Regions from separate parts of the Sphingopyxis granuli genome, predicted to be linked through region 2. Evidence: riboswitches for the same ligand, from Rfam matches in the RefSeq annotation. Region 2 holds a riboswitch; each other region holds the start of a gene.
The links. A riboswitch is a leader RNA that binds a small molecule or an ion and turns the genes downstream of it on or off. The one in region 2 is predicted to bind cobalamin.

Region 1 (10,478 bases), 600 kb from region 2:
GCGCCCGTCGCCGGCCGGGGTCGCCGAAAAGCCGACGCGCCGCTTGCGCATGCCATCGGCATAGACGCCCCCCGCGATCAGCGTCACTGGCGGCACCGGCCGCACGCGCAGTTCGCCATAGAGGCTCGCGGTCCGCGCCTCCTGATCGGCGTCGAGGGTCAGCGCGCCGCGCCGGCCGGCGACGTTGACGAACTGCCGCGCGTGGGTGCTGCCACGGCGAATCTCGCCCCCCAGCGTCACCTCGACCGGCCCCGCCGCATAGTCGATCCGCGCGAACCCGCCGACGTCGGTCGATTTCTGATCGATCAGCTGAAAGATCGGGTGAAAGAGCGATTTCGCGTTGACGAAACCCCCGACCTCGAGCGTCGCGGTGCCGAGGTCGAAGCGGGTGCGGTTCTGCAGGCGCAGCGAATCGATGTCGCGCCGCTGGTCGCCCGCGACGCTGCTCGCATTGGCGCCGCGCGGGGCGGTCAGCGCCTGCGCCTCGGTCAGCGCGCCCGGCAGTTGCTGGCGGATGCGGTTGATGCTCGCATAGAAGCGCGTCGCGACCCCGTCGCCGAGCGTCAGCCCGACATTGCCGTGGAAGCGCAGGCTGCGGCGCTGCGCATGGTCGCGGTCGCCGTCCGACGTGTCGGCGCTGACCGCGCCCCAGGCGTCGACCGGCCCGCTGGCGACGCCCGCCGAAACCAGGCCGCGAAGCAGGCCGAAGCTGCCGGCATCGCCGCGCAGATAGACGCCCTGGGCGGTGCGCCCGGTCGGGGTCACGCCGTTGATCGCGCCCCCCAGCGTTCCCGAACCGAAGCGCAGCGCATTGGCGCCGCGCCAGACTTCGAGATGGTCGAAGAAGATCGGCTCCAGCTCCTGAAAATCGCCATTGTCGTCGGCGAGGTTGATCGGCACCCCGTCCTGCAACAGCGTGACGCCGCGCATGTGGAAGCCGCGCGAGAGGCCCGAGCCACGGATCGCCAAGCGCACCTCCTGCCCATAGCGCGGCTGGAGGTAGACGCCGGGCGAGAAGGCGAGCGTATCGCGCAGCGACACGATCGTCTTGTCGGCATAATCCTGATGCGTGACGACGTCGGTGCCGCCGGGGGTCTGCGCCGCGCGCTGCTGCGCGGCGTCGGCGAGCGTCGGCGCGGTGACGATGATCGTCGCCTCCTCGGCGTGAGCGGCCGTGGAAAACAGCACCGGGGAAAAGGAAAGGACGAGGGCGAGCGCCGGCAGGGGCGCCGCACGGGTAACGGAACGGGTCATGGAAAATCCTTCGCTGAAAATCAGGCAAGGCCGGCGCGCGCGAAAGCGCGGCCGGCGATCGGTCTGAATCAGGCGAAGGCGGGCGGGCCGGTGCTGGGGGGAAGCGGCGAGGCGATGCCCGGCGCGAAGCCGAGCGAGGGGATCGCCGGCGGCGCGGGGTCGACCCGCACCGGCGCCGCGGGCAGCGCCGGGGCATCGGGCACGATCGGCGCCACCGCGAGCGCGCCCCACGGGCAATGCTGCTGCCCCTCTCCATCGGGATGATCGCCCGCGGTCTGGACCGGGATGGTCATCGTCCCGCCGGGGTTCGACGGGTCCGAACAGACGCGGACGGTGATCGACCCCCCGGCATCGGGCCCGATCATCCAGCCCGGCGCGACCAGCACCCGCGCGAGCAGCGCGAGAAGCACCGGCAGCAGCAGCCAGCCCGGTCGGCGGAAGGCGGAAAGATCGGCCACGCCGCGCTCCTAGTCCCGGCGGACGGTTCGGGCAAGCGCGCAGGCCCCGCAAAAGCCGATTGCCAAAATGCGCCGAGGCGCTATGGGCGGGCGCCGCAAGGGCAACCTTGCATTGATCGCGCCGGTGCCCCGATGGGGCTTAAAAGGGAACGCGGTAAGGGGGTCCGGCCGGACCTTCGAAACCGGGGCTGTCCCTGCAACTGTAAGCGGCGAGCGCGATGCACCGACCCGGTCCCCGACCGGGTCTGCCACTGGGGCGACCTGGGAAGGCGTGCATCAAGCGACGACCCGCGAGCCAGGAGACCTGCCGGCGTGGGTCGCTCAATGCCTCGGTCCAGGGAAAGGCCAGGGCACGGAGAACTCCGTCGAGCGACGACCCAGCGGCCGGGGCCGCTTCGGGGCACGAAATGCGGGCGCCTTGCGCCAGCCCGCCGCCCGTGCGCCGGTCGATCGCGCACGCGGCTCGGCAGGTCCCCGCCTTCGCTCTCGGCGCGTGGGGGACTCCCATGTTGAAATACGGCCTTTCCATCGTGGCGCTGGCGGCGACCTCGCCGGCGCTGGCCCAGACCGGCGATGCCGCCGCCGACCCGCGCCCCGGCGACGCGATCATCGTCACCGCCTCGCGTTCGGGCGAAGGGGTCCGGGCGGACCAGCTCGGCGCCTCGGTCACGGCGATCGACAGCGAAGCGCTCGAACAGCGCCAGACGCGCATCGTTTCCGACGTGCTGCGCGACGTGCCCGGCGTCGCGGTCAGCCGCACCGGCGGCCTCGGCGGCATGACCGATATCCGCATCCGCGGCAGCGAAGCCAATCACGTCCTCGTCCTGGTCGACGGCATCGAGGTCGCCGACCCCTATCAGGGCCAGTTCGATTTCGGCGGTCTGCTCGCCGACCCCGCCGCGCGGATCGAGGTGCTGCGCGGCCAGCAATCGTCGCTCTATGGCTCCGACGCGATCGGCGGCGTGATCCATTACATCACCCTGTCGGGGCGCGAGGCGCCGGGCCTGAGCGCCCGGATCGAGGGCGGGTCGTTCGGCACCGTCGCCGGCAGCGCCCGCGCCGCGGGCGCATCGGACAGCTTCGACTATGCGATCACCGGTACCTATTACGGCGCGAACGGCTATCCGACCGCGCGCGGCGGGGTGCGCGACGTCGGGATGCAGACGGTCGGCGCGAGCGCGAAGCTGGGTTGGACGCCGAGCGACGCCTTCCGGCTGAACGCCGTGCTGCGCTATGGCTTCAGCGACGCCGACAACAACGACAGCGAATATGACACGACGAGCCCGCGCTTCGGCTATATCGTCGACAGCCCCGGCGTCCATGTCGAGACCGAATCCTTCCATGCCCTGCTGGCGGCCGAACTGACCGCGCTCGACGGGCGCTGGGTGACCAGCCTGTCGGGGCAGCTTTCCGACACCGCGCGCCACGGCCGCTCCCCCTTCGGGTTGGACTATGGCAGCAAGGGACAGCGCTACAAGGGATCGCTGACCTCTAGCATCCGCTTCGGGACCGATGCGATCGCCCACCGGCTGACCGGTGCGGTCGATGTCGAGCGCGAGGCGTTCCGCACGCTGACGCCGGGCGCCTTTCAGGGAAAGCGCCACACCGACAATCTGGGGCTGGTCGCCCAATATGAGCTGACCGCGGGCGCGCTCTCGCTCGGCGCGTCGCTGCGCCACGACGACAACAACCGCTTCGACGATGCGACGACCTGGCGCGTCCAGGGCAGCTATCGCCTTCCGACCGGCACGCGCATCCGCGGCGCCTATGGCACCGGGGTCAAGAATCCGGGCTATTTCGAGCTGTTCGGCTATATCGACGGCCGCTACATCGGCAATCCCGACCTGAAACCCGAAAAGTCCGAGGGCTGGGAAGCGGGGATCGAGCAGAGCTTCGGCGCCGACGACTGGGCGACGATCGGGGCGACCTGGTTCGATTCGACGCTGAAGGACGAGATCTTCACCAACTATCCCGCGCCCGACTTCACCGCGACTCCGGCGAACCGCGCGACGACGAGCAAGCAGCACGGCATCGAGGCCTTCGCCAGCGCGCGGCCGCTGCCGCAGCTTCGCTTCGACCTCGCCTACAGCTGGATCAAGGCGCGCGAGAACGGCGCGCCCGAAGTGCGGCGACCGAAGCATATCGCCAGCTTCAACGCCACCGTGTCGAGCAGCGACCAGCGCTTTGCGGGGACGCTGACGCTGCGCTACAACGGCCGCACGACCGACCTCGCCTATATCAACCCCAGCTATGTCCCGGTCGTGGTCGCGATGAAGGACTATGTGCTCGTCAACCTTGGCGCCGATTACCGGGTGACCGACGCCATCTCGGTCTTCGGGCGCGTCGAGAATCTGCTCGGGGTCGACTATGAGGAAATTTTCAGCATCGCGACGCCGGGCCGGGCCGCCTATGGCGGCGTCCGCCTGCGCTTCTGAGGGAAGGAACGCGCTTGACGCCATACGCCGCCCTGCCCGCGCTCGCGCTGCTGCTCGCCGGCGGCGGCGCGCTGTGGGCGCAGCAGGGCGGCCGTACGGCACCAGCGGCGACGCCGCCGGCCGCGCCGCAGCGCGTCGTGTCGCTCAACCTGTGCGCCGACCAGTTGCTGCTCGCGCTTGCCGACCGCGACCGGATCGCCGGGCTGACGCGCAACGCGACCGATCCCGGCATGTCCGCGGCCGCCGCGGCGGCGCGCGGGCTGCCGCTGATCCGCAACGCCGCCGAACAGATACTGGTCGCGGCGCCCGACCTGATCGTCGGCATGCCCGCGAGCGGCAGCGCGGCGGTCGCGGCGCTGCCGCGCGGCAGCTTTCGGACGCTCGACCTGCCGACCGCCGACAGCTTCGACGTCATCCGCCGGACGATCCGCCTGACCGCGACCGCGCTCGGCGATCCGGCGCGCGGCGAAGCGCTGATCGCGCGGATGGAGCGCGACCTCGCCGGCGTGCCCCGCCCGGGGCGCGGCCGGGTCGCCGCCTATTACCAGCGGCGCGGCTACATGACCGGGACGGGGACGCTGATCGACGAGATGATGGGGCGCGTCGGGCTGGTCAATCTTGCCGCAAAGCTGGGCAAGCCGCCGCTGTCGCAGCTGAGCCTCGAGGAGATGGTGGCGGCGAACCCCGATTTCCTGATCGTCGAAAGCGCGAGCGACACCATCACCGATCAGGGCAGCGAGATGCTGCACCACCCCGCGCTTCGGGGCATTCCGCGGCTCAGCGTGCCGGAGGCGTGGACCGTTTGCGGCGGCCCCGCTTATGGGGCGGCCGTGCACCGCCTTGCCAGGCAGATCCAGCGCCACGACGGCGCGCGCCGATGACGATGCGCGAGGCCCGATCGCCCCGGCGGCTGACGCTGGCGCTGCTCGCGCTCGCATGCGGGGCGGCGGCGGCTTCGCTGTGCTTCGGCACCGTCGACCTGCCGCTCGCCCGCCTGTTTGCCGCCGCATCCGGCCGCGGCGATCATGTCGCGACCGTCATCCTCTTCGACCTGCGCCTGCCGCGCCTGCTGGTCGGGCTCGCGGTCGGCGCCATGCTCGGGCTCGCGGGGGCGGCGCTGCAAGGCTATCTGCGCAATCCCCTCGCCGAGCCGTCGGTGCTCGGCACCTCGAACGCCGCGGCGCTCGGCGCGGTCGCCGCGCTTTATTTCGGGCTCGCCAATCTTCACCCGGCGGCGCTGCCGCTGCTGTCGATCGTCGGTGCGCTGCTGTCGCTCGCGCTGCTCTTCGCGCTCGCCGGCCGCTCCGAAAGCCCGCTGACGCTGATCCTCGCCGGCATCGCCGTCGGCACCCTCGCGGGGGCGGGCATCAGCCTCGCACTCAACCTGTCGCCAAACCCCTTCGCGGCGATGGAGATCATGACTTGGCTGATGGGCAGCCTCGAAAATCGTTCGTTCGGCCATTTGTGGGCGGCGCTGCCGTGCATCGGCGCCGGGATGGCGCTGCTGCTGTGGAACGGGCGCGCGCTCGACGCGCTGACGCTGGGCGAGGACGGCGCGCAGGCGCTCGGCGTCGACCTCGCCCGCACGCGCCTGCGCCTGCTGCTCGGCACCGCGATCGGGGTCGGCGGCGCGGTCGCGGTGTCGGGCGCGATCGGCTTCGTCGGGCTGATCGTCCCGCATCTGATCCGCCCGCTGACCGACCGCAGCCCGTCGGCGATCCTGCTGCCCTCGGCGATCGGCGGCGCGGCGCTGCTGACGCTCGCCGATCTCGCGGTGCGGCTGATCGACACCACCAGCGAGCTCAAGCTGGGCGTCGTGACCGCCTTTCTGGGCGTGCCCGTCTTCCTGTTCCACCTGATGCGCGAGCGCCGGCTGTGGTGACGCTGACGCTCGATCATGTCGATGTCCGCCTCGGGCGGCGGCCCGTCGTGCGCGACGTCAGCGCAGCGCTGGCCGGGGGCACGCTCACCGGCATCGTCGGCCCCAATGGCGCGGGCAAGTCGACGCTGGCGCGCGCGCTGCTCGCGCTGGTGCCGAGCACCGGGCGCATCCGCATCGATGGCGCCGACGTCGCCGCGATGCCGCGCGCGACGCTCGCGCGATGCGCCGCCTATCTGCCGCAGGGCCAGACGCTCCACTGGCCGCTGACCGTCGAGCGGCTCGTCGGGCTCGGCCGCCTGCCGCACCTCGGCCCGATGTCGCGCCCGGGCGCCGCCGACCTCGCCGCGATCGAGCGCGCGATGACGCGCGCCGGGGTGCTCGACCTGCGGGACCGCGACGCGACCCATGTGTCGGGCGGCGAGCGCGCGCGCATCCTTCTGGCCCGCGCGCTGGCGGTCGAAGCGCCGATGCTGGTCGCCGACGAGCCGCTCGCCAGCCTCGATCCCGGCCACCAGATCGACGTCATGGACCTGCTGCGCGGCGAAGCGCACGGCGGCGGCCTCGTCATCGCGGTACTCCACGACCTGACCATGGCGGCGCGCTATTGCGACCGGCTGCTGCTGATCGACAAGGGCGCGATCGTTGCCGACGGTCCGCCCGCCGCGGTGCTGACGCGCGCGAATCTGCGCGCGGTCTATGGCATAGAGGCCGAGGTCGACCTTGGCGGCGCCTGGCCGACGATCACCGCGCTGGGGCGCAGCCGCGAATGAGCGGCGCGCTGATGCTGCAAGGCACGGGGTCGGACGTCGGCAAGTCGGTGCTCGTCGCCGGGCTGTGCCGCGCCTGGACCAACCGCGGCCTGCGCGTCCGCCCCTTCAAGCCGCAGAACATGTCGAACAACGCCGCGGTGACGGCCGACGGCGGAGAGATCGGCCGCGCGCAGGCGCTTCAGGCGCTCGCCTGCCGCGTCGAGCCGCACAGCGACATGAACCCGGTGCTGCTGAAGCCGCAGGCCGACCGCAGTTCGCAGTTGATCGTCCACGGCCGGGTGCGCGGCACGCTGGGCAGCAACAATTTCCGCGAAGCACGCGGCGCGCTGCTGGCCGATGTGATGCAGAGCCACGACCGGCTGCGCGCCGAATGCGATCTCCTGCTCGTCGAGGGCGCGGGGTCGCCCGCCGAGATCAATCTGCGCGCCGGCGACATCGCCAACATGGGCTTCGCCCGGGCGGCGGGGGTGCCGGTGGTGCTGGTCGGCGACATCGACCGCGGCGGCGTGATCGCATCGCTGGTCGGCACGCGCGCGGTGATCGACCCCGCCGATGCCGCGATGATCCGCGGCTTCCTGGTCAACAAGTTCCGCGGCGACCCCGCGCTGTTCGCGGACGGCTATCGCGCGGTCGAGGCGCGGACCGGGTGGCGCGGTTTCGGCATCGTTCCCTGGCTGCCCGCCGCCGCCCGCCTGCCGAGCGAAGATGCGGTGATCCTCGACCGGCGCTCCATGCCCGACAGCGGCCGCCGGATCGTCGCCTGCCCGATCCTGCCGCGCATCGCCAATTTCGACGACCTCGACCCGTTTCGGCTCGAACCCGGCATCGAGCTCGTCATGGTGCCGCCCGGGCGCCCGATCCCCGCCGAGGCCGCGATCGTCGTCCTGCCCGGATCGAAGGCGACGATCGCCGACCTCGCGGCGTTGCGCGCCGAAGGCTGGGACATCGACATCCGCGCGCATCATCGGCGCGGCGGCCTGATCGTCGGCCTGTGCGGCGGCTATCAGATGCTCGGCCGCCGCATCGCCGATCCGCACGGCATCGAGGGGGTGCCGTCGGAGGTCGACGGGCTCGGCCTGCTCGACGTGACGACCACCCTCTCCCCCGTGAAGGTCCTGCGCCGCGTCCGCGGCGAAGCGCTGGGCGTCCCGGTCGAGGGGTATGAGATGCACATGGGGGAGACGCGCGGCCCCGGCACCGCGGCGCCCTTCGCCAGGCTCGACGGAGGCGGCGCCGACGGCGCGATCGACCCGGGCGGAACGGTGATGGGAACCTATCTCCACGGCCTGTTCGCCGCGCCGGCGCTCCGCCGCGCGCTGCTCGCCCATATCGGGGTCGCGGCCCGCGCGCACGACCATGGCGCCGACGTCGATGCCGCGCTCGACGCGATCGCCGAAACGCTGTCGGACCATATCGACATCGACGGCCTGCTCCGCCTCGCGGCCAGCTGACGGACCGCGGTTAGGGTCAGTTGCTCGGCTTCGTCCAGCCGGCGCGATCAGACCGCGCCGGGGAAGGGGTTCTTGCCGCCCTCGGCGGTCCAGCGCTCCATTTCCTGCTCGAACACGTTGAGCGGCACCGACCCGAGGCTCAGCAGCTTGTCGTGGAACCAGCGCTGGTCGAAGGCGGGACCCAGCGCCGCCTCGGCTTTCGCGCGCTGGCGGCGGATGGCCAGTTCCCCCAGCTTGTAGGCGAGCGCCTGTCCCGGCCAGCTGATATAGCGGTCGACCTCGGTCTCCACCTCGTGCCGCGACAGCGCGCTGTGATCGGCGAGGTAGGCGATCGCCTGATCGCGCGTCCAGCCATAATGGTGGATGCCGGTGTCGATGACGAGACGGCAGGCGCGCCAGATTTCGTAGGACTGGCGGCCGAACTCCTCATAGGGCGTGCGATAGATGCCGATCTTGCTGCCCAGCCATTCGGTGTAGAGCCCCCACCCCTCGCCATAGCCCGAAAAATAGGTCTGCTTGCGGAACTCGGGCCGGTCGGGAACGGGCGCCTCCATCGCGATCGCCCCCTGCAGGCTGTGCCCGGGGGTGCATTCGTGGAGCGTCAGCGCCGGAATCTGATACAACGGGCGCGACGGCAGGTCATAGGTGTTCATCAGGCACGCCTCGCGCCCGCCGCGGCCCGCGGTGAAGAAGGGCGCGATCGCATCGGGCACCGGCCGGATGGTGAAGCGGTAGCGCGGCAGGAAGCCGATGGTGGTGCGGAGCAGCCCGTCCATCCGCTTGGCGGTATAGGCGGACACGCCCATCAGCTCGTCGGGCGTCCGCGCATAGAATTGCGGATCGGTGCGCAGGAAATGGATGAACGCCTTGAGGTCGCCCTTGAACCCGGCGGCTTCCCGGGTCTTCTCCATGTCGGCGGTGATGCGCGCCACTTCTTCGAGGCCGATGCGGTGGATCTGCTCCGGGGTGAGGTCGGTCGTCGTATATTCGCGGATCTGCGCCTGATAGAAGGCCTTGCCGTCGGGCATCGCCTCGGCCGCCAGCGTCTGGCGCGCCTGCGGCAGATATTCGTTGCGATAGAATGCGAGCAGCTTCGCATAGGCGGGAACGATCTTCTGCGCGATGATCTGCCTCGCCTCGGCCTGGATCGCGGCCTTCTCGCTCGCCGGAATCGCGGCCGGCAGATCGGCGAACGCCCCCCAGAAGGGATTGTTTTCGGGGTCGGCGACCATATGCGCCTCGATCGACTTGTCGCGCCCCGCCAGCGTCACCCCGGGCACGCTGAAGCCGCGCTTCAGCCCCGCGCGCATGTTGACGATCTGCTCGTCGAAATAGCGCGGCAGGTCGGAAAGGCGGGCGAGGTAGCGCCGATATTGCGCCTCGGTCCGATAGGGGGTGCGCGCCGCGATGCCCGACCAGAACTGGCTGTCGGCGTTGAACGGCATCTCCCAGGTGCGGAACCGCCCGTTGGCGACGAACGCCTCCAGGCTGGTGCGGAACACCGCGGCGTTGATCCGTTCCTCGGGCGACAGCCGGTCGACCGGAATCCGGTCGAGCGCCTTCAGAATATCCGCCCAATGCGCAACGCGCGCCTGCTGGCTCGCGGCATCCACCCTGGGGAAATGGTCGAGCGGCCCGGTCTCGTCATCGCCGCGCCAATGGCCCAGCTCGGTACCGCGCCACGCCCATTCGGCCTCATAGAGTGCGCGAAGCTGCTCGTCGGCGCTGTCCGCCGGGGCCGGCGCTTGCGCCTGCGCAACGAGCGGCGCCGCAAGCGCCAGAAACAGGACTCCAGGGCGACCGTAGCTCATCGAAACTCTCTCCCGCGTTGCCGGACGCGCCGTCGGCGATGGCGCCACGCCATGGCATCGTCCGCGGCGGGACTATATCGACGTGCGATCTTGTCCCACAAGCGCATAAATTTGCGGGAAGAAAAGCGGGCGTCCGCTTGCTTCGCGCCTCAGCAAGCCCGGATCATCGACACATGGTCGAAGCGGACGTCGCCGACGATCGAGCCCGGCCGTGCCGGCTCCTCGCGCGCGAGATCGGTCGACAGATAGCGCAGGCTGTTGTCGCAAAAGACCGTCGCCACCACCGCCGCCTCGTCCAGATCGCGCGCGACCTCGATCGCGGCGAGCAGGTTGGCGCCGCTCGAGATGCCGACCCCCATGCCAAGCTCGCTCCCCAGCCGCTGCGCCATGCGGATCGCGCAGCTGTCGGAAATCGCC
Region 2 (10,478 bases):
CAGCGGTGCGGTGCCGGTCGGCGCCGCGCCAGAGCGATGTCGTGCCTGGAGGGAAAGATGACTGAAGACGAAATCAATGAACGCCACAATGAAAAGGCGCGCAAGCGGCAGGCTGCAAGAGTCAAGATCATGGCCGACAAGACGCAGGAAAAGGGCCTGCTGATCGTCCACACCGGCAAAGGCAAGGGAAAGTCGACTGCCGCCTTCGGCATGGTGTGCCGCGCGCTGGGGCACGGGATGAAGGTCGGCATCGTCCAGTTCATCAAGGGCGGCTGGGCGACTGGCGAGAAGGCCGTCTATTCGGCCTTTCCCGGGCAGGTCGAGCACAAGGTCATGGGCGAAGGCTTCACCTGGGACACGCAGGACCGTGCGCGCGATATCGCCTGGGCGCGCGCCGGATGGGACGAGGTGAAACGGATGATCGCCGATCCCGACATCGCGATTGTGGTCGCCGACGAACTCAACATCGTATTGCGCTACGAATATCTGCCCGTCGACGAGGTGGTCGCGGGCCTGCTCGATCGAGGCGCGATGAAACATGTCGTCGTCACCGGCCGCAATGCGCCCGAGGCGCTGATCGAAGCCGCCGACCTCGTCACCGAGATGGTGCAGGTGAAGCACCCGTTCCGGTCGGGCGTGAAGGCGCAGCGGGGAATAGAGTTTTGAGCGGCCAACTCGCGCCGGGACTGCTGGTCGCGGCGCCGCGCTCGGGGGTGGGCAAGACGCTCGTCGCGATCGGGCTGCAGCGCGCCTTCCAGCGTGAAGGACTCGGCGTCGCTGCGGCAAAATGCGGACCCGACTATATCGACCCCGGCTTTCACGCCGTGGCGACCGGGCGATCCTCGGTCAATCTCGACGGTTTCGCGATGACGCCGGCGATGCTGAAGGGGCTGGCGGCGCAGGCGGCCTGCGGCGCCGATCTGGTCGTCGCCGAAGCCGCGATGGGATTGTTCGATGGCGCGGGCCGGAGCAGCACGGCGGCCGAGGTCGCGCGGCTGACGGGTTGGCCGGTCCTGCTCGTCGTCGATGCCGAGGGCGCGGGTCAGAGCGTCGCGGCGGTCGCGCATGGCTTCGCGACCTTTCCCGGCGCGCCGCCGGTGGCCGGAGTCATCGTCAACCGCGTTGCGAGCGACCGTCACGCCGCGATGATCGCCGAAGGATTCGACGCGCTCGACCTGCCGCTGTTCGGCATGATCCGCCGCGACCCGGCGCTGGCGGCCGCCTCGCGCCACCTCGGGCTGGTGCAGGCGCGCGAAGATGGCGCGTTGGACGAGCGGATCGATGCCGTCGCGGCGATCCTCGCGCGCGATTGCGACCTCGCCGCGATCCGCGCGGCAGCGCATGCGACCGCTCCGGCCTTCCCCGTCCGACCGCGCCTGCGTCCGCCGGGGCAGCGCATCGCCCTCGCCGCCGACGATGCCTTCGCCTTCTTCTATCCGCATCTGGCGTCGTGGTGGCGCGATGCGGGCGCTGAGATTTGCGGCTTCTCGCCGCTCGCCGACGAGGCGCCGCCGATGGACTGCGACGCCTGCTGGCTGCCCGGCGGCTATCCCGAACTGCACGCGGGCAGGCTGGCGGGCAATGCGCGCTTCATGGCGGGGTTGCGCGCCTTCGCGGCGCGCGCACCGGTGCATGGTGAGTGCGGCGGCTATATGCTGCTCGGCCGCAGCATCGAGGATGCGGACGGCATCGTGCATCCTATGGCGGGGCTGCTGCCGGTCGATACCAGCTTCGCGAAAAGGAAGATGTCGCTCGGCTATCGGCAGGCGCGGCTGTTCGCGTCGACGCGCTTCGCCGATGCCGAAACGCCGCTGTGGGGGCATGAATATCATCATGCGACCATCACATCGACGAACGAAGGCGCCCCCTTCGCCCGGCTTGCCGACGCGGCAGGTCGCGATCTCGGCCCCGCCGGCCATCGCGCCGGCCACGTGACGGGCAGCTTCTTTCACTTGATCGCCTGACGCGATTTGCCTAACGAGCGGGCCGCGACAGGTTCCCCGAAAGGGGATTGAAAGGGAATGGGGTGCGAAACCCCTGCTGCCCCTGCAACTGTAAGCGGAGAGCCATCGGGCCATATGCCATTGGGACCATCGGTCCTGAGAAGGCGGCCCGGACCGGCGTCGACCCGCGAGCCAGGAGACCTGCCCGTCGCCGTCGTCTTTCGCGCGGACAGGGTGTGCCGGGCGGACGGGGGTGAACCCGACAGACGACAAAGGTGACCGCGCGGCCGCGCGGGCCGATGTCGTTCGCCTATCAGGGTGGGCCGCCATCGACCCAGCGACCGAATGGTCTTGTCGATGGGGTACCCTATGTTCCGTGTTATTGTTCGAAGTTCCATTTCACTGGCGGCATTTGCGGCCGGCTTTCCCGTATCGGCCGCAGAAGCCGCTAACGCCGCCGCGAGGTCCGAAGAGGACAGCATCGTCGTCACCGCGACGCGCTCGCCGCTCGCACTCGACGAGGTGCCGTCGACGATCACCGTGCTCGACAAGACGGCGATCGACCGGTCGCAGGATATCGGCGCGACCGAGTTGCTGTTGCGCACACCCGGCATCACCGTCTCGCGCAACGGCGGCTATGGCACCGCGACATCGCTCCGCATCCGCGGCGCCGAGTCCGATCATACCGTTGTCGTGATTGATGGCGTGAAGCTCAACGATCCGGCGGCGGCCGGCGGCGGCTATAATTTCGCCAACCTGCTGGTCGGCGACATGGAGCGGATCGAAATCCTGCGTGGTCCGCAGTCGATCCTGTGGGGTAGTCAGGCGATCGGCGGCGTTGTCAATATCGTCACGGCCATCCCCGAAAAACCGCTGGAAGGCAGCTTCGACATCGAGGCCGGGTCGCGCAACACGGTCAGCGCGCGCGCCGCGATCGGCGGCCGCACGGGACCACTGAACTGGCGCATCGGCGGCCAGAGCTTCACCACCGACGGCATTTCGGCGATCGCCCCGGCCTTTGGCGGCGGCGAGCGCGACGGCTATCGCAACCGCAGCGTGACGGGCCGCGCCGAACTGGCGCTTGCTTCGAACCTCAGCGTCGAAGTGCGCGGTTATTATTCCACGGCGCGCGTCAATCTCGATTCGACGAGCGGCGATACGCCGGACTACGCGCTCAACGAGGAATTCGTGAGCTATGCCGGCGCCAACTTCGACCTGTTGGACGGGCGTTTCCGCAACCGGATTTCCTATTCCTACACCGACACCGATCGCAGCAATTACGGGCCGCTGCGTGCTCGTCCCGTCAGCCTTCAGGCCAAGGGAGAGAATCGGCGCTGGGAATATCAGGGCAATATCGATGTCACGCGCGGCGTCAGCGCGGTCTTCGGCGTCGAGAATGAACGGTCGAGGTTCCGCAGCCGTTCGCCTTCGGGTTCGCTGGCGACGCCCCTTCCCGACTTCGCGATCGGCAAGGCGGACGTGACCAGCCTTTATGGCCAGCTCAGCGTCGAGCCCCTGGACGGGCTGACGATCAACGGCGGCGTCCGCCATGACGATCACGACCGCTTCGGCGGGCAGACACTGTTTGCGGCGGGCGGTGTCTGGCGGCTGCCGACCGGGACCATCCTGCGCGCGAGCTATGGCGAAGGTTTCAAGGCGCCGACGCTGTATCAGATGTTCAGCGAATATGGGAATGTCGCGCTCGACCCGGAGGAAGCGCATGGCTGGGAAGCAGGGATCGAGCAGCAATTGTTCGGCCGCGCTCTGACGGTTGGCGGGGTCTGGTTCGATCGCACCACGACCGGGCAGATCATCTTCAATTCCTGCTCGCCCACCACGCCCAATCCGCTCTGCTTGGTCCCTGGCGATTCCACGCGCCGTTCGGGCTATTATTCCAATGTCGCGCGCGGCGAGGCGCATGGGATCGAGGCGACGGCGGCGCTGACGCTGGGCGCGCTGACGCTCGACGGCAATTATAGCTGGATCGTGGCCGAGGATCGTTCGCCGGGCGCGACCAATTTCGGCAGGGACCTGCCGCGCCGTCCGCGCCACGCGGCCAATGCTTCGGTCGGTTACGCTCTTCCCTTCGGTCTCGACGTCGGAGCGGCACTGCGCTGGTCCGGCAAGAGTTTCGACAATGCGTCGAACAGCATCGTCCTCGACGATTACACGCTTATCGACCTGCGCGCCGAATTCAGATTGTCGGAGAATGTTCGCTTCTTCGCGCGTGCCGAGAACATCTTCGATGAGAATTATATGACGGCCTACCGTTACGGCACACTCGGCCGCAGCATCTACGCCGGTTTCCGGGGACGCTTCTGATGCGCCCGAATTTTCAGCCAGAGGAGAAGAATATGAAGACGCCTTCTACCGCTCTCGCACGCAATGTCTGGGTCGGCACCATGGCCGGGGTGAGCACCATCGCCTCGATGATTCTGGCCTGCGCGACGCCCTTTCCGTCGCTGGCCGCGCTGGCCGCGACGCACGTGCCGCGTCGCATCGGACTGATGCTGATGTTCGTTGCCTGGTTCGCCGCGCAGGCCGTGACCTATTTCATGCACCAGACGGGCAACCCGGCGTGGCCGTTCGCACTCGGCATGGCGGCGGTCGTCTCGTTGCTGTCGGCGGAGGCCGTCGCGCGCTCGATGCGCAGCCGCCCCGCGGCCGTGCGGATGAGCGCCAGCTACACCGCCGCCTTCGTCGGCTTCAAGCTCGGCATTCTCGCTTGGGTGGCACTGCTCGACCATGGCTGGTCGGCCTTTTCGGGCGAAGTGCTATTGCGCCAGTTCGTGCGCTATGGCGCGATCTTCGCCGGACTGCTGGCGGCGCAGGCCCTGCTGACGCGCGCGGGCTTCAGCCTCGACGTGCCTGCGAACGTGTCGAGACCGCAGGCCGCGTGACGATGCTGCGCCCCGCCGCCGACGGTCCCTCCGTTATCGTGTGCAACACCTGCCGTCACGGCGAAGATGCGCGCGAGGATGAAGAGGGCGTGCGCGGCGGGGCGCGGCTCGCCGGGCTGCTGCGCGGACTTGCCCGCCGCGAGCCCGCCTATGCGCGGATCGCGGTGGAGGAGATGCCCTGCCTGTTCGCCTGCAAGGAATATTGCACGGTCCATGTTCGCGCGCCGGGGAAGGTCGGCTATGTGCTCGGCCGCTTCACGCCGGACGAAGCGGCAGCGCGCGCCATTCTCGACTATGCCGTGCATCATGCCGCCAGCGCCGAAGGCCGCGTCGCTTATGCCGACTGGCCGGAAGGCGTGAAGGGACATTTCCTCGTCCGCGTTCCGCCGCCGGGATTCGTCGCCGAATGACCGCCTTTGCCTCGATCGCGGATTTCGAGGTCGCGCTGGCGCGTCCGCGGAATATCGACGGCGAAGCGCAAGAGGCGGCCCGCGCGCGCCAGATGACGCTGACCAAGCCCGCCGGATCGCTGGGGCGGCTGGAAGACATCGCCATCTTCTTCGCCGGCTGGCAGTCGCGCGCGCGCCCGCGCCTCGACCGCGCGCGCGCCGCGATCTTCGCCGGCAATCACGGCGTCGCCGTGCACGGCGTCAGCGCTTTTCCCTCAACCGTCACGGCTCAGATGGTCGCCAATTTCGAGGCGGGCGGCGCGGCGATCAACGCGCTGTCGGCCGCCGCCGGACTGGAATTGAAGATCGTCGCGCTCGACCTAGACCGGCCGACCGCCGACTTCACGGCCGGGCCGGCGATGACCCCGGCCGAATGCCTCGACGCGCTCAACGCCGGGGCGGCGGTCGTTGACGAGCGGATCGACATGATCGTGCTGGGTGAAATGGGGATCGCCAATTCGACCGCTGCCGCCGCGCTATGCGCGCGCAGCTTCGGCGGCACGGCTGCCGACTGGGTCGGCCCCGGCACGGGCATCGATACGGAGGGCGTGGCGCGCAAGGCCGAGGTGGTCGAGCGCGCGGTCGCCGTCCATGCCCATGCCGGGCGTTCGGCGTTCGAGACGCTGCGCCGCGTCGGTGGCCGCGAGACGGCGGCGATCGCCGGTGCGGCGGTGCGGGCGCGGCAATTGGGCGTTCCCGTCCTTCTCGACGGCTTCATCTGCTGCGCGGCGATCGCGCCGCTGGCGTCGGACAATCCGGCGATCGCCGACCATTGTATCGCGGGCCATTGCTCGGCCGAGCCCGGCCATGTGCTGCTGCTCGAAAAGCTTGGGCTCGATCCGCTGCTGTCGCTCGGGATGCGGCTCGGCGAAGGGAGCGGGGCGGCGGTGGCGGCCGGGGTCGTCCGCGCGTCACTCGCCGCGCACGACCGGATGGCGACCTTTGCCGAGGCCGCGGTGTCGGCGTCGCTGTGACCGGCTTCGCGCTCCATTTGCTGCGGCATGGCGCGCCCGAGCGACCGGGGCTGCTGCTGGGCCGGACCGACAGCGCGCCGACCATGGAAGGAATCGCCGCCTGCGTCGCGCAGGCGCGCACCGTCGGCGCCGAACGGCTGATCGCGTCGGACCTGCGGCGCTGCCGGCTGGCGGGCGAAGCAATCGGAGCGGCCATCGGCCGGCCGCTCGCCGTCGACCCCCGCTGGCGCGAAATCGATTTCGGCGCGTGGGACGGCCGGGCGGCCGAAGAGATCGACCGCGAGGCGATGACCCGTTTCTGGGACGATCCCGACGCCAACCCGCCGCCGGGCGGCGAACGCTGGTCGGCGCTCGTCGCGCGCGTGTCGCGTGCCGTCGCCGAACTGGAACCGGCCCCCACGCTCATCGTCACGCACGGCGGCGCGATCCGCGCGGCGTTGCACATCCTCTGCGGCTTCGAACGGCGTCCTATATGGTCGTTCGACCTGCCATATGGCGTCCTCGTCTCGCTGCGCCTGTGGCCGGGCGACGCGCCGGTCGCGCAGATTACCGGCCTGCGCCCATGAAGGGATTGCTGATCGCCATCCAGTTCCTGACGCGGTTGCCGACGCCGCGTCTGGCGGCCGTTTCCAGCGCGGAATTCGCGGCCTCGATGCGCTGGTTTCCGGCGGTCGGGCTCCTCGTCGGCGTGATCGTCGCCGCGGCCGCATGGGGCGGCGGCAGGCTGGACGGCTGGTCGGGAGCCTTGCTCGCGCTGCTCCTGTGGGTGGGCGTCACCGGGGCGCTTCATCTCGACGGGCTGGGCGACATCGCCGATGCGCGCGGCGCGGCGCACAAGGATCGCGACCGCATGATCGCCGTCCTGTCCGATCCCCATGTCGGCAGCTTCGCGGTCGTCGCGATCGTCCTGCAACTGGTCGCCAAGCTGGTTCTGCTCCATGCCCTGATCGAGGCGCAGGCCTTCCTCGCCATCGCCCTCGTCCCCTTCGCGGCGCGAACGGGGCCGCTCGTCTGGTCGCGGTGGCTGCCCGATCTTCACACGGGGCTGGGTTCTCGCTTTCGCGGCGCCGTCCGCATCGGCGATCTCCTGCTGTGGGGCGTGCTGCTCGCGGCGGCTTCCTGCTGGTCGCCCGCGCTTCTCGCTACACCCCTCTTCCTGCTCGTCTGGGGGTGGTGGCTGCGCTGCGCGATCGGCGGCGTGTCGGGCGACGGCCATGGCGCCGGAATCGAAGTGACCGAAAGCCTGTCGCTGTTCGCGGCGCTGCTGTGGCTGCAAGTCGCATGAGCGAGCCGTGGACATGGCACGGCGGTGACCTGTCGGCCGCGAAGCGCCGGTTCGGCTCGGGCGGCGATCCCTGGATCGATCTGTCGACGGGGATCAACCCCAACCCCTGGCCCGATACGGAGCGCGTCGACGTCGACTGGCGGCGCCTTCCCGAACGCGGCGCCATCGCCGGGCTGGAGGCCGTGGCGGCCTCCTGTTTCGGCGTCGCCGCGCGCCACGTCTGCGCCGTCCCGGGAACCGAGATCGGCCTCCGCCTGGTCGGCGCGCTGATCGGCGGCGAGGCCCGATACGCCGCACCCGGCTATCGCACGCACGGCGAGATGATCCCGGCCGCGATGGCCACGGGTCCAGACGCGATCGGGCGGCATGGCGGCAGCATAATCCTCGCCAATCCCAACAATCCCGACGGCCGGACCGTCACGCCCGCGACGCTTCGCGACCTGCTCGCGAGTCGGAGCGGGGCGGGCTGGCTGCTGGTCGACGAAGCCTTCGCCGATGTCGATCCCGCGCTGAGCCTCGCGCCGGCGGTGGGCGACGATGCGCGCCTGATCCTCTTCCGCTCCTTCGGGAAATTCTTCGGGCTGGCCGGGGTGCGGCTCGGCTTCGTGCTGGGGCCGGAGCCGTTCCTGCGCGATCTGCGCGCCCTGCTCGGCGCCTGGCCGGTGTCCGCCGCCGCCGTGGCCATTGGCGCCGCCGCCTACGCCGACGCGGACTGGATCGCCGCCACGCGCCGCCGCCTGCCGAAGCAGGCAGCCGCGCTCGATGCGCTGTTGCGGGGGGCCGGATATATGCCGGTCGGCGCATGCCCGCTGTTCCGGCTGGTCGAAACCGCCGACGCGCGCGCCTTGTTCGAACGGCTGGCGCGCCGCGCCATCTTGACACGGCCCTTTGCGGACCAGCCGCAATGGCTGCGCTTCGGTCTTCCGGGGGACGACGCAGCATTCCTGCGGCTGAAGGCCGCCCTCGCCGATGGCTGATCCGGTCACATTGGCGGCGCTGGGGCTCGACGCCGCGCTGGGTTGGCCGCGCACCCTCTATCGGCTGGCCGGGCATCCGGTCGGATGGTTCGCGCGGCTGATCGACGCCGCCGAGAGGCGTTGGAACGGACCGGAACGACGCTTCGGTACGCGCCGCCTGCTGGGGCTGCTGACCGTCCTGCTGCTGGCCGGGCTGGTCGGCGGGACGGCCTGGCTCGTCCAGTCGCTGCTGCTCGAACGGCTGGGTGCGTTCGGGTGGGCGGCCGTGGCGCTGCTCGCCTGGCCGGCGATCGCGCAGCGCAGCCTGTTCGACCATGTCCGCGCCGTCGCCGACGCTCTCGATAGCGAAGGCCTGCCCGCCGCCCGCGTCGCCGTGGGCGCGATCGTCGGCCGCGATACCGCCGCGCTCGACGAAAGCGGCATCTCGCGCGCCGCCATCGAAAGCCTTGCGGAAAGCTTTTGCGACGGCGTGACCGCACCCGCCGTCTGGCTGCTGTTCCTGGGGCTGCCGGGGGTCTGGACCTATAAGGCGGTCAACACCGCCGACAGCCTGATCGGCCACCGCGAGGAACGCTGGCGCGCCTTCGGCTGGGCGGCGGCGCGCGCCGACGACCTGCTCAACCTCGTCCCCGCCCGCCTGTCGGCGCTGCTGATCTGCCTCGCGGGCGGGGGCGGCTGGCGCATCCTGCGGCGCGACGCCGGCAAGCACGCCTCGCCCAACGCCGGATGGCCGGAGGCCGCCATGGCGGGCGCGCTCGGGCTTCGTCTCGCGGGCCCGATCGCCTATGACGGCGTCCTGCACGACAAGCCCTGGATCGGCGACGGAGCGCGCGCGCCGTCGAGCCTCGACATCCGCCGGGCGCTGCGTCTCTACCTCGGCGCCTGCGCGCTGCTCTGGCTTCTCGTGGGGGGTGCCGAATGGGCGCTGTGATGCTGCAAGCGACCGGGTCCGACGTCGATAAATCGGTGCTGGGTTCCTGTCTGCACGGTCCCTTCGCCTCCGTCGACCTGCGCCACGCGCTGCTGGGCCGCATCGGGGTCACGGCGAGCGGTCGCGACTATCATGCCGACGTCGATGCGCGGCATGGCGATGTCGGCGGCTTGCTCGCGCCGGCGGGAAGGGGGAAGGGGAGCGCATGACCGGACGAAGCCTTTTCGTGCTGGGCGGCGCGCGATCGGGAAAGAGCCGATACGCGCAGGCGCGCGCCGAAGCGATCGCGGGCCGGCACATCTTCATCGCCACGGCGGAAGCCCATGACGCGGAGATGCGCGACCGTATCGCGCGCCACCGGGCGGACAGAGACGAACGATGGCAAACGGTCGAGGCGCCGCATGATCTCGCCGCCGCGCTCGACGCCGCCGATGACGCGGACGCCGTCGTCCTGGTCGATTGCCTCACCATCTGGATATCCAACCTCATGCTGGCGGAGGCCGATTGCGAAGCCGCGACGCGCGAGCTTTGCGAAGCCATTGGGCGGTTCGGGGGCCAGCTCATCCTCGTCGCCAACGAGGTCGGCCTCGGGATCGTGCCGGACAACGCACTGGCGCGTCGCTTCCGCGACGAAGCCGGTCGGACGAACCAGGCCGTCGCTGCGGCTGTCCAGGAGGTGCAGATGATATTCGCTGGCCTTCCGCAGCGCCTGAAATAGTTCGCCACATGAAGAGATGCGTCCATCAGCCAGAATGAACGAGAGGTCGCTTGCGCGCCTTTCGAATGCGAATAACGCAACGGCAACATACGTCGGCGGGCCACCCATCGCAGCACCGCAGCTCACGTTCCATCACGTGGGCTTGCTTCGACAATGGTAATTTTCATGCTCATGCATTTCCGCGTCGGTGTATGCCGGCTGCGATTGCGACCAGAAGGCCGGCCATCAGCAAAGGCATGGCGGCGATCGTCGCAATCGCAGGTAGGCCGAAGCCGCGATCGAGCATCATGCCGCCTGCCAT
Region 3 (10,478 bases), 1.1 Mb from region 2:
TTTTCGGCGACGTGACCGGCACGCTCGTCCTCGATCCCGCCAACCCGGCGGCCGCGAAGGTCGACGTGACGATCCCGGTGTCGAAGGTGACGACGGCAAGCGCCGGGCTGACGGGCCACCTGCTTCGTGCCGGCAAGGACGGCGCCAAGCCCGATTTCTTCGGCCCCGCCCCCGCCGACGCGCGTTTCGTGTCGACCCGCGTCGTCCTCGACGACGATGGCGACGAGGCGAAGGTGACGGGCAACCTCACGCTCAACGGCGTGACCCGGCCGGTGACGCTCGAGGTCGATTTCCACGGCGCGGGCACCAATCCCGGCAGCAAGAAGGAAACCGTCGGCTTCGAGGCGGAGGGCGAGATTCGCCGCAGCGACTTCGGCATCCTCTATGGCATCCCGCTGGTCAGCGACCGTGTCGAGCTGAAGATTCACGCGGCGTTCGAGAAGCAGTAGGCGCCTTCCCACCGCACTTTTTGCGGCCGCCCTCTTGCCAAGCCCGCGCTTTTTGGTCATGAGCGCGGGCGATGCACATGCGCGGCCTCCTTCTTCTGCGACTTACACGCCCTTGGGCGTGACTTTCGGCCTGCGCCTTTCGCGGCGGGCCACGCGCTCAAGGGCCTGACGACACAGCATCCGAATCCACGCAAGCAGAAGAAGCCAACCCATGCCCATGCTCCGCGACCCCTCGGCCAAGTACCGACCCTTTCCGCAGGTCCCGCTGGAAAACCGCCAGTGGCCCGCCCGCACGATCACCAAGGCCCCGATCTGGCTCTCGACCGATCTGCGCGACGGCAACCAGGCGCTGATCGATCCGATGGACGCCGAAAAGAAGACGCGCTTCTTCGACCTGCTCGTCAAATGCGGACTCAAGGAGATCGAGGTCGGCTTCCCCGCCTCGGGCGCGACCGACTTCGACTATATCCAGAACCTCGTCCGCTCGGGCCGCATCCCCGACGACGTCACGCCGCAGGTGCTGACGCAGGCGCGCGCCGACCTGATCCGCACCAGCTTCGACAGCCTGGCAGGCGCGAAGACCGCGATCGTCCACCTCTACAACGCGGTCAGCCCCGCGTGGCGCCGCATCGTCTTCGGCATGGAGATGCCCGAGATCAAGCAGATCGCCGTCGACGGCGCGAAGCAGCTGCGCGACAATGCCGCGCGCCTGCCCGGCACCGACTGGCGCTTCGAATACAGCCCCGAGACCTTCTCGACCGCGGAGATCGATTTCAGCATCGAATGCTGCGCCGCGGTGATGGACGTGCTCCAGCCGACGGCGGACAAGCCGATCATCCTCAACCTGCCCGCGACGGTCGAAGCGGCGACGCCCAACATCTATGCCGACCAGATCGAATATTTCTGCAAGCATCTGCCGAACCGCGACCGCGCGCTGATCAGCCTGCACACGCACAACGACCGCGGCACCGGGGTCGCGGCGGCCGAACTCGGCCTGCTCGCGGGCGCCGACCGCGTCGAGGGCTGCCTGTTCGGAAACGGCGAGCGCACGGGCAACACCTGCCTCGTCACCATCGCGCTCAACATGTACACGCAGGGCGTCGACCCCGAACTGGACTTCTCCGACATCGATCAGGTCATCCAGACGGTCGAATATTGCAACCAACTGCCGGTCCACCCGCGCCACCCCTATGGCGGCGAACTGGTCTACACCGCCTTTTCGGGCAGCCACCAGGACGCGATCAAGAAGGGGTTCGCGGCGCGCGAGCGGCAGAATGACGACAAGTGGGAAGTCCCCTACCTGCCGATCGACCCCGCCGACCTGGGGCGCAGCTACGAAGCGGTGATCCGCGTCAACAGCCAGTCGGGCAAGGGCGGCGTCGCCTGGGTGCTCGAACAGGACAAGGGGCTGAAGCTGCCGAAGAAGATGCAGGCGAGCTTCAGCCACATCGTCCAGGCGGTGGCGGACCAGACGAGCCGCGAGCTGACCGCCGACGACATCTGGACCGCCTTCGAAGGGCATTATCTGGCGGCGGACGGCAAGCGCTTCCAGCTCGTGAGCTGGGCGGAAAGCCAGAGCGGCGCCGACCGCATCTTCGCCGGCAAGCTGACCATCGACGGCGCCGAGCGCAGCATCAGCGGCCGCGGCAACGGCCTGATGTCGAGCGTCGTCGCCGCGCTGGCCGAATCGGGCGGCCCGGCGATGGACATCGTCGATTATTCCGAACATGCGATCGGCCAGGGCAGCAATGTGCAGGCCGCCGCCTATGTCGAATGCCGTACCCCCGACGGCCGCAGCCTGTTCGGCTGCGGTCTCGACACCGATGTCGCGACCGCCAGCGTGCGCGCGATCCTGTCGGCGGCGAACGCGATCTGATCCGGTCGCGGCGCCCGGGGCGGCGCGGGCCGCCCCGGCCTCCTCGCACCCCTTCCCTCTCCCGTCCGCCGCATCCCGGTCACGACTGGCCCGATCGGCGTTTCGCGGCGCGCGCATTTGGTCCTAAGCCGATGCGCGCAGCCGGGGGGCGGCGAAGGAGAAGGACCCGTGAACGCATCCCAGGCCTCGTCCGCCAGCGGCCCGAGCGCGCCCGTCGCTCCCGCCGGGCCGCTCCCCGCCGTCGGGGGAAGCAGCGACCTGTTCTGGAGCCTGCAATATTGCCGCGCAAGCGCGCTGTCGCTGACCCGTCTCGAACTGGCGCTCGCCAGCAGCGACCGGCGGCGGATCGTCGAGGCGATCGATCGCCTCCACGCGCTCGACCGCGAAATCGAGCGCAGGGTCGCAAGCCTGCCGCCGCCGCCCGATCCCGACCCCGAGCGCGAGGCGATCGACCGGCACCTCGACCGCGAGAAGATGGCGGTGGCGTTCGAAAAGCTGGCGCTCGCCAGCGGGATCAGCGGCCCCGCCCTCGCATCGCCGCCCGCCTTCGCGGCGCGCACGCGGCCCGAAACCGAGCTTTCTCATGAGGTCGAAGGGCCGCCCTTCGATCGCCGGCGAACCCATATTCTCGCCTCGCACGGTCCGAAGATCGCGCTCCTGCTGGCGATCGCGGCCGCCACCGCCGCGCTGCTGGCGACCGCCTTTTAGGATAGGGCCAATCACCAGCCAACACATATAAAGATTTCTTTATATAGCGCTTGACAGGATTGCCGCGGCGCCTATTCTTCATGCTGTCGAGGTTCTTCGCGCCGGGCATCCGGGGCGGAGCGAAGATGGGAAGCCGGTGCGAAACCGGCGCTGCCCCCGCAACTGTAAGCGGCGAGCGGCGGTCGATCATGCCACTGGTTCGGCAAGGAACCGGGAAGGCCAGACCGCTGCGGCGACCCGCGAGCCAGGAGACCTGCCTCGTCAGATACGTCCTCCGGCGGGGTGCCCGGTCAGGCCGCATGCATGGCTGCGTCCGACCCTTGCCCTGCGGACGCGGGATATCGTGCGTTCGCGTCTGTCCGTCGCCCTTGCCCCCTGCAAGGTGCTCGAAATGACTGTCAGCGTCGCCACTTTAGGCTTTCCCCGCATCGGCCTTCGCCGCGAACTCAAGGTCGCGCTCGAATCCTACTGGTCGGGCAAATCGACCCTCGCCGACCTGCACGCCGCGGCGGCCGGCCTGCGCGTCGCCCATTGGGCGCGGCAGAAGGCGCTGGGGGCCGACATCCTGCCGTCGAACGATTTTTCGCTCTATGACCATGTGCTCGATACCTCGGCGCTGATCGGCGCCGTCCCCGCGCGCTACGACTGGGACGGCGAGACGGTCGATACCGATCTCTATTTCGCGATGGCGCGCGGCGCACAGGGCGATCCGGCGCACGCCGGGTGCGGCCACGCCGCCGATACGACGGCGCAGGAGATGACCAAATGGTTCGACACCAACTATCATTTCCTCGTCCCCGAACTCACCGCCGGCCAGACCTTCCGCATCGCCTCGACCAAGATTTTCGACGAATATGACGAAGCGAAGGCGCTGGGGTATCAGACGCGCCCGGTGCTGCTCGGCCCGGTCAGCTACCTGATGCTCGCCAAGGGCAAGGCGGTCGAACCGCTCGCCCTGCTTCCCGCGCTGCTCGACACCTATGCCGAGATCCTCGCGCGGCTGGCGAAACAGGGCGCCGACTGGGTGCAGATCGACGAGCCCTGCCTCGTCCTCGATCTCGACGACGCGCAGCGCGCCGCGTTCGAGCGCGCCTATGCGCGGCTGGCGACGGCGGGGCCGCGCCTGATGCTCACCCCCTATTTCGGCGGTCTCGGCGACAATCTCGATCTCGCCGCCGAACTGCCCGTCCACGGTCTCCACCTCGACCTCGTCCGCGCGCCCGAACAGCTCGGCCCGGCACTCGACAAGGTGCGGCCGCACGTCCTGCTGTCGCTCGGCGTCGTCGACGGCCGCAACATCTGGCGCGCCAACCTTTCCGACCTTTACTGGCGGCTCAAGGAGCTGGCGGCGACGCGCGACCTGATCCTCGCGCCGTCCTGTTCGCTGCTCCACGTTCCGGTCGATCTGGCGCTCGAAACCGCGCTCGATCCCGAAATCGCGCAATGGCTGGCTTTCGCGGCGCAAAAGATCGAGGAACTCGCCGCGCTCACCAAGGCGCTGAACGAAGGCGAGGATGCCGCCTTCGCCGCCTTTTCGGCGTCGCGGATGGCCGCGGTCGCCCGCGCGACCTCGCCCCGCATCCACGATCCCGCCGTCGCCGCCCGCCTTGCCGCGCTCGACACGGACGCCGCGCGCCGGGCCGCGCCCTTCGCCGCGCGCCGCGAGGCGCAGCGCCGGCGCCTTCCGCTTCCCCGCTATCCGACCACGACGATCGGCTCCTTCCCCCAGACGGCGGAGGTCCGCAAGGCGCGCGCCGCGCATATCCGGGGCGAAATCGACGATGCGGCCTATGACCGCTATCTGAAGGTCGAAACCCGCGCCGCGATCAAGTGGCAGGAGGAGATCGGCCTCGACGTCCTCGTCCACGGCGAGTTCGAGCGCAACGACATGGTGCAATATTTCGGCGAACGGCTTGCCGGATTCGCCTTCACCCGCAGCGGCTGGGTGCAGAGCTATGGCTCGCGCTGCGTGCGGCCGCCGATCCTCTATGGCGACGTGTCGCGTCCGCGGCCGATGACGGTCGACTGGTGGCGCTATGCCCAGGATCAGACCGACCGGCCGGTGAAGGGCATGCTCACCGGGCCGGTGACGATCCTCAACTGGTCGTTCGTCCGCGACGACCAGCCGCGCGAAGCGAGCTGCCGCCAGATTGCGCTGGCGATCCGCGACGAGGTGCTGGACCTTGAGGCCGCGGGCGCCGCGATCGTCCAGATCGACGAGGCGGCGCTGCGCGAGGGGCTGCCGCTGCGCCGCGGCGAATGGCCGCATTATCTGGGCTGGGCGGTCGAATGCTTTCGCATCGCGGCCTCTGGCGTGCGCGACGACACGCAGATCCACACCCACATGTGCTATTCGGAATTCAACGACATCCTTCCCGCGATCGGCGCGATGGACGCCGACGTCATCTCGATCGAAACCGCGCGGTCGCAGATGGAACTGCTCGGGGCCTTCGCAAGCTATGCCTATCCGAACGAGATCGGTCCCGGCGTCTATGACATCCATTCGCCGCGCATTCCGGCCGAGCGCGAGATGACCGACCTGCTGACCCTCGCCGGACGGCACCTGCCGTCCGATCGTATCTGGGTGAATCCCGATTGCGGGCTCAAGACGCGCAAGTGGGACGAGGTGCGACCGGCCCTCGTCTCGATGGTCGCCGCGGCGCAGCGGATGCGGATTCGGGAGGCCTATGATGCCTGACGAAACCATGCCCGCGGGCCAGCCCACGATCCGCGTCACCGCGATGCCCGCCAACGCCAATGTCTATGGCGATATCTTCGGCGGCTGGCTGATGGCGCAGATGGACCTGGCCGCGTCTTCGGTCGCGTCGCTCCACGCGCGCGGTCGGGCGGTCACGGTCTCGGTGGAGGGCATGGCCTTCCACCGCCCCGTGTTCGTCGGCGACGAGGTGTCGGTCTTCGGCCGGCTGGTGAAGGTCGGCCGGACCTCCATGCATGTCGAGGTCGAGGCCTGGGCGCGCGACCGCCATGCCGAGGACGGGCACAAGGTGACGCAGGCGGTCTTCATCTTCGTCGCGGTCGGCCCCGACCGGCGCCCGCGCGCGCTCGGCCGCCCGGCCGCCGGTCCCCCGCCGTCCTGACCGGCTCGCGCTTGCGGCGGGCGGCCGCGATCCCCCTTGCGCAGCCTTCCGTTTACGTTAAGGTCAGCCGAAACCTCTATTCGGAGAGCGACGCCCATGGCCCTTCCCGCGATTTTCGACCGCCTTCGCCTGCCCGTCATCGGTTCGCCGCTGTTCATCGTCTCGGGCCCCGACCTCGTCATCGCGCAGTGCAAGGCGGGGATCGTCGGCAGCTTCCCGGCGCTCAACGCGCGCCCGCAGACGCTGCTCGACGAATGGCTCCACCGCATCACCGAGGAACTGGCGGCATGGGATCGCGAGAATCCCGACCATCCCTCGGCGCCGTTCGCGGTCAACCAGATCGTCCATCGCTCGAACGACCGGCTCGAGGCCGATATCGCGACCTGCGAGAAGTGGAAGGTGCCGATCACCATCACCTCGCTCGGCGCGCGCGAGGAACTCAACCAGGCGGTCCATAACTGGGGCGGCATCACGCTTCACGACGTCATCGACGACCGCTTCGCGCGCAAGGCGGTCGAAAAGGGCGCCGACGGCCTGATCCCCGTTGCGGCCGGCGCGGGCGGCCACGCCGGCACCCAGTCGCCCTTCGCGCTGGTGCAGGAAATCCGCGAATGGTTCGACGGGCCGGTCGCGCTGTCGGGCGCGATCGCGCACGGCCGCTCGATCCTCGCCGCGCAGGCCTGCGGCGCCGATCTCGCCTATATCGGCAGCGCCTTCATCGCCTGCGCCGAGGCGAATGCGGACGCCGGATACAAGGCCGGGATCGTCGAGGGGCGCGCCGCCGACATCGTCTATTCGGACCTGTTCACCGGCGTCCACGGCAATTATCTGCGCGGCTCGATCGTCAACGCCGGGCTCGACCCCGATGCATTGCCGAAGGGCGACCTCAAGACGATGAACTTCGGTTCGGGCGGCAATACCAAGGTCAAGGCGTGGAAGGACATCTGGGGGTCCGGCCAGGGAATCGGGTCGGTGCGCGCGGTGCGTCCCGCCGCCGATTTCGTCGCCGAACTGACCGATCAATATCGCGAGGCGTGGCGCGAACTGCAGGGCAAGGTCATCGGCTGAGCGCGCCGCAGCCGCCGAACAGCCGCCCGATCGCGTCGTCCAGATAGGGGCGATCGGCGAAAATCCGCATCGGATCGCGCCGGTTGAGCCAGAAGCCGGCACCATGCCGGTCGGTCAGCGCGCGCCGCGCGGTATCCTGCAACAGTCGCAGCCGCATCACCGCGGTCCGCCGCGCCGCGATCGGGTCGCCGGGCGCCTGCGCGGCGAAATGGGCGCGGATACGCTCGACCCGCGCGACCATCACGTCGCTATAGCCGGGGTGCGGCCCGCGATGCAGCGCGTGGCCCGACGACAGTGCGCCGCCCTCGCTTGCCGGCAGCATCAGGCCGTTGAGGTCGAAGCGCTGGAGCAGGAAGCCCTCGGCGCGCAGGCAGTCGAACATCGCCGCCATCTGCGGGCGGCGGAGCAGCAGGACGGGCAGCAGGTGATGGCGCTGGAAACCGGGCCGCGGCGGCGGCGCCCCGCGCCATCGCCGCGAATCGCACCGCAACGCGGCCTCAGCCGCCGCGGTCGAAGGCGACGTCCACCACCGCATGCCCCCGATCGGCATCGAGGCGCGGCGACAGATCGACCCATTCGCCTTGTTGCAGCCCGCGCGCCCGCTGCGTTTCGAGGATCGGGCCGTTGACCATGATGTCGAGCGCGAGGCGCGCCAGCCGCCGCACCATGTCCGCCACCGTCCAGCCGGCCGGGATCGCGGCGGTGAGTTCCTGCCCGGCAAAGGCGGCGAGCCCGCGCGTCCCGACATGCGCACCGCCCGCCGTTTCGTGCCGGCGAAAGGCGACGAGGTGGAGGACGGGCGGCATGCCGCTCGTCAGCATCTCGGCAACCGCGGCGCGGAACTGCGGGGCGTCGGACCACAGCCGCGCGGGGGACCAGAAGATGTGGCTGGCATCGAACAGATCGATCAACAGCACCAGCGTCTTGAACAGTTCGCGCATGCGCGTGGCCTGACCGCCCCCGGCGGATGGGGTCGCGCCGCCGGCCGCGACGAACGCCCAGCATCGCCCCGCCCCGCGCCAGTCGGGCGGCAGCCCTGCCGCGAGCTGGCTCGTCGCCGGCGCATCGGGATCGGCAAGGTCGAGCGCCGCCGAGCCCGCCGGTCCGGCGACCAGGTCCGTCGCGCCGAGCCGCAGGTGGAATGTCGGCGAATCGGGGTCCGTCGCCAGCAGCCCGCCTTGCCCGTCCGCCGCGACGCCCTCCGGCCGCAGGCCCATGTGACGCAGCGCGCGCTCGACCTCGGCCGGCGACCGGCGTCCGAAACCCTGCGCGACGATCAGCGCAAAAGGGCCAGCCGAAACCAGCCCCCTCGTCCCTTCATTGCTGTTGTCGTCGCCATCCATCGCCGCGCCGGCCTTCGTCGATCGCACCGGGCATCGCAGGACGGGCGCCCTTGATCAAATGCTAATTGCGATCCTGTCGACAAGTTAATCCGCCGCCGCGCGGCAGGTGATCAAATCGCGACCTGGCTGCCCAGTTCGACGACGCGGTTGGTCGGCAGGCGGAAATATTCCATCGCGCTTTCCGAATTGCGCAGCATCCACGCGAACAGTTTCTCGCGCCAGATCGGCATGCCGGGCTTGCTCGCCGCGATCAGCGTCTGGCGCGACAGGAAGAAGCTGGTCTCGATCATCCGGAACTCGCCGCCGCAACTGGTGACGCGCTTCAGCGCCGCGGGCACGTCGACGGGCTGCATGAAGCCATAGTTCAGCACCAGCCGGTGGAAACCCTTGCCCAGATCCTCGAGCAGGCAGGAATTCTCCTCCTTCACGAAGGGGACATCGGCGATCTTGACCGTCAGCAGGATGATCCGTTCGTGCAGCACCTTGTTGTGCTTGAGGTTGTGGAGCAGCGCGTGCGGCACCCCGTCGGCGGTGGAGGTCATGAACACCGCGGTGCCAGGGACGCGCGTCGCGCTGTCGGCGGCCGACTTCACGAACACCGGGATCGGCATCGCGCCTTCGGCCATCCGCTGCTGCATCAGCTTACGCCCGCGCGACCAGGTGGTGAGCATGGTGAAGATGCTGAGGCCGATCGCCAGCGGCACCCAGCCGCCGTCGGGAACCTTGATCAGGTTGGCGGCGAAATAGGCGATGTCGACGACGAAGAACAGCACGAGCAGCGGCACCGCCTTCCACGCCGGCCACTTCCACAGCATGAACAGCACGACGCACATCAGACAGGTGTCGATGAACATCGCGCCGGTCACCGCGATGCCATAGGCCGCGGCGAGATTGCTCGACGATCCGAAGAAGAGGACGAGGATGATGACCATCGTCATCAGGAACCAGTTCACGACCGGGATATAGATCTGCCCCGCCGCAGAGGCGCTGGTATGTTCGACGCGCAGGCGCGGGATGAAACCGAGTTGGATCGCCTGCTGGGTCAGGGAGAAGGCGCCGGAGATCACCGCCTGGCTGGCGATGATCGTGGCCGCGATCGCCAGCATCACCACCGGAATGCGCCAGCCTTCGGGCATCATCAGGAAGAAGGGATCCTGGATCAGCCCGAGCCGCTGTCCCAGGTCGGCCTCGAGCACCATCGCGCCCTGCCCCATATAGTTGAGCATCAGCGCCGGCAGCACAAAGCAGAGCCACGACAGGCCGATCGGCGCGCGCCCAAAATGCCCCATGTCGGCATAGAGCGCCTCCGCCCCCGTCACCGCGAGGACGACCGCGCCGAGCGCGATGAAGGCGGTGAACCCGTCGTAATAGAAGAATTTCAGCGCGTTGATCGGGTTGATCGTGTGCAGGATGATCGACGGATGATCGACGATATGCGTCACGCCCAGCACTGCGAGCATCAGGAAATAGGCGAGCATGATCGGGCCGAACAGCGCCCCGACCTTTGCCGTCCCGCGCGATTGCAGCGCGAAGATGCCGATCAGGATCGCCAGCGCGATCGGCACGATATAAGGCTCGAACCCCTCGTTGACATAGCTCAGCCCCTCGGTCGCCGAGAGCACCGACATGGCGGGGGTGATCATGCTGTCGCCATAGAAGAGCGCGGTCGCGAACACCCCCAGCAGCACGATCGGCCAGGTCCAGCGCGCCTCGCCCGACGAGCGGCTGATCAGCGCCAGCAGCGCGAGGCTGCCGCCCTCGCCCTTGTTGTCGGCCTTCATGATCGTCAGCACATATTTGAAGGTGACGACCAGCATCATCGACCAGAAGACCAGGCTGAGCACGCCATAGATGTGCAGCCGGTCGGCGTCGATCGAATGATGCCCGGCGAAGGTTTCGCGAAACGCGTAGAGCGGGCTGGTGCCGATGTCGCCGA

Region 1: it holds a riboswitch for cobalamin, as region 2 does, so the genes downstream of both, SGRAN_RS20840 (TonB-dependent receptor plug domain-containing protein) here and SGRAN_RS18195 (TonB-dependent receptor plug domain-containing protein) in region 2, are expected to answer to the same signal.
Region 3: it holds a riboswitch for cobalamin, as region 2 does, so the genes downstream of both, metE (5-methyltetrahydropteroyltriglutamate--homocysteine S-methyltransferase) here and SGRAN_RS18195 (TonB-dependent receptor plug domain-containing protein) in region 2, are expected to answer to the same signal.

Annotation. Positions count from the first base shown of each region.
Region 1 covers NZ_CP012199.1:4,557,368-4,567,845, forward strand. The annotation lists gene SGRAN_RS20830 (TonB-dependent receptor family protein) at 1-1,254, opposite strand, end outside; gene SGRAN_RS20835 (DUF2946 family protein) at 1,323-1,712, opposite strand; cobalamin riboswitch at 1,819-2,038, shown strand; gene SGRAN_RS20840 (TonB-dependent receptor plug domain-containing protein) at 2,219-4,147, shown strand; gene SGRAN_RS20845 (ABC transporter substrate-binding protein) at 4,162-5,028, shown strand; gene SGRAN_RS20850 (FecCD family ABC transporter permease) at 5,031-6,029, shown strand; gene SGRAN_RS20855 (ABC transporter ATP-binding protein) at 6,023-6,799, shown strand; gene SGRAN_RS20860 (cobyric acid synthase) at 6,796-8,250, shown strand; gene SGRAN_RS20865 (DUF885 domain-containing protein) at 8,298-10,061, opposite strand; gene SGRAN_RS20870 (PLP-dependent cysteine synthase family protein) at 10,211-10,478, opposite strand, start outside.
Region 2 covers NZ_CP012199.1:3,960,410-3,970,887, reverse strand. The annotation lists gene cobO (cob(I)yrinic acid a,c-diamide adenosyltransferase) at 58-666, shown strand; gene SGRAN_RS18200 (cobyrinate a,c-diamide synthase) at 663-1,964, shown strand; cobalamin riboswitch at 1,977-2,166, shown strand; gene SGRAN_RS18195 (TonB-dependent receptor plug domain-containing protein) at 2,313-4,265, shown strand; gene SGRAN_RS18190 (hypothetical protein) at 4,298-4,843, shown strand; gene SGRAN_RS18185 (DUF1636 domain-containing protein) at 4,846-5,253, shown strand; gene cobT (nicotinate-nucleotide--dimethylbenzimidazole phosphoribosyltransferase) at 5,250-6,266, shown strand; gene SGRAN_RS18175 (histidine phosphatase family protein) at 6,263-6,832, shown strand; gene SGRAN_RS18170 (adenosylcobinamide-GDP ribazoletransferase) at 6,829-7,551, shown strand; gene SGRAN_RS18165 (aminotransferase class I/II-fold pyridoxal phosphate-dependent enzyme) at 7,548-8,528, shown strand; gene cbiB (adenosylcobinamide-phosphate synthase CbiB) at 8,521-9,459, shown strand; gene SGRAN_RS18155 (hypothetical protein) at 9,459-9,668, shown strand; gene cobU (bifunctional adenosylcobinamide kinase/adenosylcobinamide-phosphate guanylyltransferase) at 9,665-10,177, shown strand; gene SGRAN_RS22385 (MFS transporter) at 10,347-10,478, opposite strand, start outside.
Region 3 covers NZ_CP012199.1:2,851,475-2,861,952, forward strand. The annotation lists gene SGRAN_RS13280 (YceI family protein) at 1-449, shown strand, start outside; gene leuA (2-isopropylmalate synthase) at 661-2,325, shown strand; gene SGRAN_RS13290 (hypothetical protein) at 2,494-3,033, shown strand; cobalamin riboswitch at 3,106-3,308, shown strand; gene metE (5-methyltetrahydropteroyltriglutamate--homocysteine S-methyltransferase) at 3,425-5,731, shown strand; gene SGRAN_RS13300 (acyl-CoA thioesterase) at 5,724-6,131, shown strand; gene SGRAN_RS13305 (NAD(P)H-dependent flavin oxidoreductase) at 6,228-7,199, shown strand; gene SGRAN_RS13310 (AHH domain-containing protein) at 7,189-7,734, opposite strand; gene SGRAN_RS22610 (hypothetical protein) at 7,697-8,569, opposite strand; gene SGRAN_RS13320 (potassium transporter Kup) at 8,653-10,478, opposite strand, start outside.